Regions from separate parts of the Shewanella halifaxensis HAW-EB4 genome, predicted to be linked through region 1. Evidence: predicted binding sites of a transcription regulator. Region 1 holds the regulator's gene; the other holds the start of a gene.
The links. Region 1 encodes LexA, which represses DNA repair genes until DNA is damaged. Its sites were predicted from a motif close to TACTGTATNNNNATACAGTA; they were not measured.
Positions count from the first base shown of each region.

Region 2: recN (DNA repair protein RecN) is a predicted target of LexA. The motif match lies at 1,478-1,497, and genes of this name have one in related genera.

Region 1 is NC_010334.1:309,295-313,513, reverse strand. Features, by position in the region: gene SHAL_RS01320 (FGGY-family carbohydrate kinase) at 1-1,544, shown strand, start outside; gene lexA (transcriptional repressor LexA) at 2,171-2,791, shown strand; gene SHAL_RS01310 (cell division inhibitor SulA) at 2,788-3,324, shown strand; gene coxB (cytochrome c oxidase subunit II) at 3,802-4,219, shown strand, end outside.
Region 2 is NC_010334.1:1,469,879-1,474,097, reverse strand. Features, by position in the region: gene SHAL_RS06185 (hypothetical protein) at 131-454, shown strand; gene SHAL_RS23210 (hypothetical protein) at 754-906, shown strand; gene recN (DNA repair protein RecN) at 1,540-3,201, shown strand; gene SHAL_RS06170 (phosphatidylglycerophosphatase A family protein) at 3,285-3,779, opposite strand; gene thiL (thiamine-phosphate kinase) at 3,779-4,219, opposite strand, start outside.

The DNA.
Region 1 (4,219 bases):
AACGCGATATCAGTATTTTTAAACCTAAGGCGCATTTTGTTGAGCAATCTTCCGATGATATTTGGCAGTGTGTGTGTTTGGCGGTGCGTGATGCTATGTCTCAGGCCAATATTGACTCGGTTCAAGTCAAAGGTATTGGCTTTGATGCAACCTGCTCCATGGTGGTTCTGGATAAGCATGGCTTACCGTTAACCGTCAGCCCAACGGGGCGCAGTGAGCAAAATATTGTGATGTGGATGGATCATCGCGCCATTGCTCAGGCCGAGCGCATCAATGCCAGCAAACATCCTGTGCTAGCCTTTGTGGGTAACCATATCTCTCCCGAGATGCAAACACCTAAATTACTGTGGCTGAAAGAAAATATGCCTTCTACCTGGGCAAAGGCGGGTTACTTCTTCGATCTACCAGACTTTCTCACCTGGAAGGCAACCAATGAAAACAGCCGCTCTTTGTGCTCTACCGTGTGCAAGTGGACCTATCTGGGTCACGAAAGTAAATGGGATAAAGATTACTTTAACACCATAGGGTTAGGCGAACTGCTGCAAGATGACGCTCGCATTATTGGTAGCGATATTCGTCCCATGGGCGAGGCTATCGGCAATGGTCTAACGGCGCAGGCCGCAGCCGAGCTAGGACTACTGACAGGCACTAAGGTGGCGACCTCGATTATCGATGCCCATGCTGGCGGGATTGGCATATTAGGTGCGGCTGGAATGAGCGGTGAGGCGGCAGATTTTAATAAGCGATTGGCCTTGATTGGTGGTACATCGACTTGCCATATGGCGGTATCAAAGACCGCTCGCTTTATCGACGGCATCTGGGGCGCATATTATAGCGCAATGATCCCTGGTCTCTGGCTTAATGAAGGCGGCCAATCTGCAACAGGTGTGCTGATTGATCATATTATTAATGCCCATCCTTATAATGCACAGGCCGTTGAGCAAGCTAAAGCGGCTGGGATCACCATCTATCAGCTATTAAACGATCGGTTACTCAATCTTGCCGGAAGCAAGGAAGATATCGCCTTCTTGACTCGTGATCGCCATGTGCTGCCCTATTTTAATGGTAACCGCTCCCCAAGGGCCAACCCGCATTTAACCGGCACCATGACAGGCTTGAGTATGGGCGTCACCTTGGATGATATGGCGCTGCAATATTTAGCCACAGTGCAAGCCATTGCCTTGGGAACACGACATATTATCGAAGAGATGAACAAGTCAGGTTATGCCATCGACACCATCATGGCTTGTGGCGGTGGTACTAAGAATCCAGTCTTTATTCAAGAGCATGCCAATGCCACAGGGTGCGCCATGTTGCTGTCAGAAGAGAGCGAAGCCGTATTATTAGGTTCTGCTATGTTAGGCGCTGTCGCAGGGGGGGGCTTTGACTCTATTCCGGATGCGATGAATGCCATGAGCCGCATCGGTAAAACGGTGACGCCAACGGCCGATAAGAGCAAGCGCTTTTATGATGCGAAGTACCAGGTATTTCAGCAGATGTATGAGGATGATTGTCGCTACAAGGCGATGATGGCAGCGGTATAATACCAACCAGTATAAAGATTTGATCGCTCAGCGAGAGTTTAGCGGCTCTGAGGCAAGGCTGCGAGTGAAGAGCATAGTTATTCTACGTTTAAGCTCCCTCTTGTTCCTTAAGAGTCACAGCATCAGAACCGCTAAAACTCGCCTGTAAGGAGTGTTTTTGGCTGCCTACTTCTGCGTTGAATAAACTCATAAGGGAACAACCATTATGTCATCCATTCGCCTTGAATTAGTTTGCCAAAAACACTCTGAGTAAATCAACTTCTTATACTGATTGGTATAACGCGCCAATAGACATTTGAGTTATGACAATAAAAAATGGTGCCCTATGGCACCATTTTTTATATTTTGTTTAGCCACGCTTAAAATCCTAATTCCCCCCAAAATACTATTTATATTTAAAAACTGAGATTAGAAAATCACAAAGCCAAAACTAGCCATTTCAAACTAAAGGCAATGCAATACACTGATTAGTCACAGATGCCGTCAAAGATTGAGTTTCATATCGCCGGATTTATTTCATTTGAAACTGGATCCCACACTTGCAAAACAATATAACTGGTTATTACTTGCACTCGAAAAATTACTGTATATACTGACAGGTACTGTATAGAAAGACAGGGTTAACCATGAGACCACTTACACCGCGCCAAGCTGAAATTTTAGAGCTAATCAAACGTAATATTGCAGACACAGGCATGCCGCCAACCCGCGCTGAGATCGCAAGACGTTTGGGTTTTAAATCAGCCAACGCTGCTGAGGAGCATTTAAAAGCCTTAGCCAAGAAAGGCTGCATTGAAATTATGCCGGGTACGTCTCGCGGTATTAAGTTAACCCAAGAAAACACCGAAGATGCAGATTTAGGTTTACCCCTTATCGGCCAAGTTGCCGCAGGTGAACCGATTCTTGCTCAAGAACATGTAGAGCAACACTATAAAGTGGACCCAGCCATGTTCAAGCCATCAGCAGACTTCTTACTCAGAGTCCGTGGTGACAGTATGAAGAACATTGGCATACTCGAAGGTGACCTGCTAGCCGTTCATAAGATACAGCAGGCTCGCAACGGCCAAATAGTAGTCGCTCGCGTCGAAGATGATGTTACCGTCAAGCGTTTCGAGAAGAAAGGCAACAAAGTTTTCTTACATGCAGAGAACGAAGAGTATTCACCAATTGAAGTGGATCTAGCGAACCAAAGCTTAAGTATTGAAGGTTTAGCCGTTGGTGTGATCCGTAATGGAGACTGGCAATGAACAAACTGATGGGCACTAGCCCTCGCCACCCAGGACTATGGCAAGATATGCCATCGACTAGCATGGTGAGTAGCGCAGGTAATGAGATCACCACTATGGTGACGCAAACTCAAGGACGTGACGAGCTTAATCAGATTAGTGCTCAGCTTTCACAACTGAGCCAACAAGGCCGTTGGATAGTGCTTATCAGTCCGCCAAATATTGGTTACAAGCAGATGCTAGCCGCTGCAGGCGTTAGAATGGATCGTATTTTACTGGTGCATGCTAAAGATGAAGTGGAAACACTTTGGGCGATGGAAAAAGCATTAATGAGTGGAACCTCTAGTGCAGTGATCACTTGGACTAATTCATTAGATGCGCGTGATAGTCGACGCCTACAAATCGTTGCCAAAAGCGCACGAGCAGCCGGCATTATTATTGAAAATTCGATTGAAAGTGCTAATAAAAATACGAGTAGTCACTTACCAATTTGCACAATGAATATGCAGGATAAGACTTTTGCTCAAGCCGCCCTGTTCGGTGCCGTTCACTAACGGAGCTGTCAGCCCATCTTTCTAATACATTATTTCTTTGCTAAAAACCTAAGGCTCTCAATCGAGAGCTTTTTTATCGCCTATACTAAGCAAATGAATCAAAAAGTGATCTTGATCAATTTTTATTCATCAAGTAAGTTAATAAGTAATAACAACGATATACGTAATAACAACGATATTTTGTTATATCTGAGCGATTTTAGTCGTTGGTCTGGCTCCACGGTTTGAAGCCCAACTGGAAGTTTAGACTGAGATCGACCTGATATATTTCAGCCGTAAGTGCCAACGTGGTTACATCTGCAGTGAACATCACTGAAATACAATAGCCTTTGTCGCAAACCTATTTTTAGCGACTCGATAGGCAAGCCACTCGCGCACTTTGAAGTCATCGTTGCTTTTTTGGGAACTGAAGAGTTTACATAGAGCAGAGACTTACTGTGTGACTCTTCTTTGTCTTGTCGACAGAGGAGAAGTCTAGTGAAGCAATTGTTGTATTGTGTGCTGGCGTTACTATTTTCGCCCGTACTTTTTGCATCAGAAATGCCACTGAATATGACAGAGGGTGTTACGGAGATCAGTGGGCGAATTTACAGCCTTCACATGGTTATTCTGTACATCTGCTGCGCTATTGGCATCGTGGTTTTTGGCATCATGATTTACGCCATGATCAACCACCGCAAATCAAAAGGCGCTGTCGCCGCCAACTTTCATGAAAGTACTAAAGTCGAGATCCTTTGGACTGTAGTACCTTTTATTATTCTTATAGTCATGGCTATTCCTGCAACCAAAACCTTGATTGCAATGGAAGATCCGAGCAACGCCGATCTCACCATCAAGATTACTGGCTCACAGTGGAAATGGCATTACAGCTATTTCGATCAAGATATTGAGTTCT
Region 2 (4,219 bases), 1.2 Mb from region 1:
GACGCGGCTGCGCGCGGCCTATCCTTATTGTATGGGTAATAACTAAAAAACGTCTAACAGTACAAAGTGTTTTGGTTGCTAGCTTACATTTTGCTAATCTGGAATAATCAACCAAAAATATAAAACATTTATGATTCATATTTCTCAAGTTGCACCATTAATAGACAGGCAATTCAAGCAGTTGCTGCCGAAAGAAGCTGTTCAGTTTAAAACTTACAAAAAAGATCGCGGTTTTTTAATCTACTGTATCGACCCTTCTCGCTTTGAAATTGTTGAAACTGGATTTTCCAATACTTCATCAGTCGGTGATATGGCGAGCATCAAAAAGCAAGCGCACAAAGCACTAAAGCGCGAATTCCCAAGGAGTAATATGGTTTGGGTTACATACTACAAAAACGTAGACTCTCCTTCCCACATTGACGACTCAAATTCACACCAAGGCTCGTTATTTTGATTTCTATATAGCATAACCGCTTATTGAATAGCAGCTCAAAATAACTGAGACAGCCATTATTAGTTGCAGTACTTATCGTCCTCAATCACTACTCAAATGGGCAAAGCTTTTGACTCATACATTGCCTAAGCTCTGCAATTACAAGCTGAACATGACTTGCGAGCAAAATATCAGCAATTGAAATAAAAATCACGCAGCAGAAACGCCAAATATCGGTCTGGTAGCGTAACAAGGTTTGAGTAAAGTTAACGGGTGAAAATTCAGAACTTTTAGAAGAAGCAAGAAAATCACTCAAAACAATGGAAAGCGAATTTGAAAAGCTAATCATTAAAGCTCAAGACTTGGGTGAAGTGGGTAAAGAGAAAGATGCTAAACAACTAGCACGCCAGATACAGATCTCAGGTCTGCGCACTTACGCTAGAGTATACGATGGTAATGTACCATTAGATTAGATGATCGAAGATTTGTTTACACACTATCCTTTCTCGCAATGAATTTGAATTTGCTGAAATATTCTTACTTTTTGCATATATTATTATGCGATTAAACATAACTTGAAGCATGATTAAGTTCGTAGATTTGTTTACGAGCTTCGATTACAGAAATGTCATCGCAGAGCTTACTGCTCCTGTCTTTCATAAAGAACGGCTGCGAGTCACTGCTGTACTACAAATAAAGTTGTTCCTTCACATCTGCCCCATAGGGAGCAGGGAAATATCATTATTATGTAGGGAACATCATTGAGCATATGAACACGACATTCGGACATCCTGTCCTGTACCTGCTGCAGGCGATTAATAACCATATAGCTACAATGTAGAACTCGCTTCCCTGTAGCAACCGCTCTGACAGAAATGTAATCAGCCTTCATTCCAAGGCTAGACTAGTCTCCCCTTTAGCTCTTTGAAAAACTAATCTTTGATTCCTAAGCCCACTAATAACAGTTTTATCTATCAGATTAACTTCACTTGAAACTGAAACGCATACATGTGATTAATATCGAGTGATCATACAACAGTTGTTTACTGTATAGATAAACAGTATATACTGTTTAACTATACAGTGTTTTGATAAAGGACATCACTATGCTTTGCCAACTCAGCATCAACAACTTTGCTATTGTGCGTTTCTTAGAGCTCGACTTTAAAGCTGGAATGACCAGTATTACGGGTGAAACCGGCGCGGGTAAATCGATTGCTATCGATGCTCTCGGCCTATGTTTAGGTAATCGAGCCGACGCCAATACCATTAGACCTGGTGCCACTAAGGCCGAAGTAAGTGCCCGCTTTTTATTAGATGATACTCCAGCAGCAAAACGCTGGCTTGAAGATAACGACCTTGAACTCGATGACGAGTGCATCTTGCGCCGCACAATTAGCAGTGATGGCCGCTCACGCGCCTACATCAACGGTAATCCCGTGCCGCTAACGCAAATCAAATCCCTTGGGCAGCGGCTTATCGGTATTCATAGCCAACATGCTCACCACGCTATGCTAAAGAGTGAGCATCAACTCACCCTGCTAGATAGCTATGCCAACCATAAGATGCTGCTCGACAGCGTCAGCGCTAGCTACCACAGATGTAAGACTATCGAGAAACAACTGCATCTATTAGAGATGTCCCAGCAGGAGCGTTTAGCGCGCAAACAGCTACTGCAATATCAGGTTGAGGAGTTAAACGAATTCGCTATTAATGAAGGCGAATTCGAGTCTATTGAGGCTGAACATAAGAAACTGGCTAACAGCACTGCTTTAATCGAGCTTTGCCGTAACCAACTGCATATTTTACAAGAGAGTGATGAGGGTAATGTTGAGTCGCTATTAAATACCTCGATCAGTCAGGGGCAAGATCTTGAAAGCTACGACCCTGAACTCGGCGGTGTCCTAGCCATGCTTAACGATGCGCTTATTCAGGTACAAGAAAGTAGTAGTGAGATAGAGCGTTACTTAGATGGCTTAGAGCTAGACCCTGAATATTTTGCTCATTTAGAGCTGCGCCTTTCTAAGACGATGCAGCTTGCCCGCAAGCATCAAGTGATGCCAAATGAGCTCTATACTCATCACCAGAGTTTGCTAGAGGAGCTTGAAGACTTAGGTTCTGACGACGACAAGTTAGATGATATTAGTGAACAGTTAAAGGCGAGCCAAGAGGCTTATCTGCAACACGCTAGAAAGCTCAGCCAAAGCCGCAGTCGTTATGCTAAAGAGCTTGATAAACAGGTGACCCACTCCATCCACGAGCTCAACATGCCTAAGGGTAAGTTTACCATTGCGGTTAACTTCAATGAGGCGGTTATCACCCCAAGTGGCTGTGACAGCATTGAGTTTTTAGTCTCGACCAACCCAGGTCAGCCTCTGCAGCCTATTGCAAAGGTCGCCTCCGGTGGCGAGTTGTCGCGTATTGGTTTAGGCATTCAGGTGATCACCGCCAAAAAGGTCTCGACGCCGACACTGATCTTCGATGAAGTGGATGTGGGTATTTCAGGGCCTACCGCGGCCGTTGTTGGCCGTATGCTGCGCTCACTTGGTGAGTCGACTCAGGTGTTTTGTGTGACCCACCTGCCGCAGGTGGCGGGTAATGGCCATCAGCATATGTTCGTCAATAAGAGCAGCAAAGCAGGTCAGACTGAGACCTCTATGGTGGCACTGGACAAAGCTCAACGCATCGAAGAGTTAGCGCGCTTATTAGGTGGCGATACCATCACCAGTAATACCTTGGCGAATGCGAAAGAACTGCTGCTCAGTTAATCCCTTTTATACCGGACTAAAAACAAAAATGCAGAGCCTTCGCTCTGCATTTTTTATGACTCGATATTTTAAGCGATTAAGCATCAAGCGAGGTAATAGGCTAAACCCTGTAAGCAGAGCATGGCAAAAATACCCGCTAATACATCGTCAATCATGATGCCAAAACCACCGTGGACCTTAGCATCGAGCCAGCGAATGGGCCAAGGCTTTAAAATATCAAAGAGACGAAACAGCAGAAAACCAATAGCCAACCATTGCCAACCCGCAGGGGCAGCAATCATGGTGATCAATAGCCCAGCAATTTCATCCCATACTATCGCGCCATGGTCGTGCACGCCCATGTCTTTCGAGGCTTTATCGCAGATATAAAAACCTGCAAGCACACTAATAACCGTCAGTGCGATATACCAAGGCAAGCTCAATGGCGCCATCAGCAGAAAAACCGGGATAGCTGCCAGCGTGCCAAAGGTGCCTGGCGCCTTAGCCACTAGCCCAGAGCCAAACCCAAGGGCGAGAAAGTGAATAGGATTCTTCAGTGATAGCTTAGCTAATACTGGATCTTTAGAGAGTAGATTCATTAATTAAAGTGCTCAAAGCCCAAGTTGACCGGTTCGAACGGCTGATTACCGGCAACTAATCTTAACTGACCACCGGTACACACTTGACCGATCTGGGTAAATTTCACTCCCGATTCTGCCAAGGAAATTTCTAGCATGCCTTTTTGCGCTTCGGGTACGGTAAACAGTAACTCGTAATCTTCGCCCCCTGTCAGCGCGTAACTGAGTGCTAACTCAGTTGAGACGCTGCGCGTCAATGGCTCAGACATAGGAATGTTGTCGACATTAATCACAGCCCCCACATTCGAGGCTTTTAGGACATGTTGGATATCTGATACAAGGCCGTCTGAGATATCAATTGCGCTGGACGCTATCGTACGCAGTGACTGGCCAGCCAGTACCCTTGGAGTCGGTCTGTAGTGACGATTAATCAGGTAACTCCGGTCCTCGCTGCTCACTTC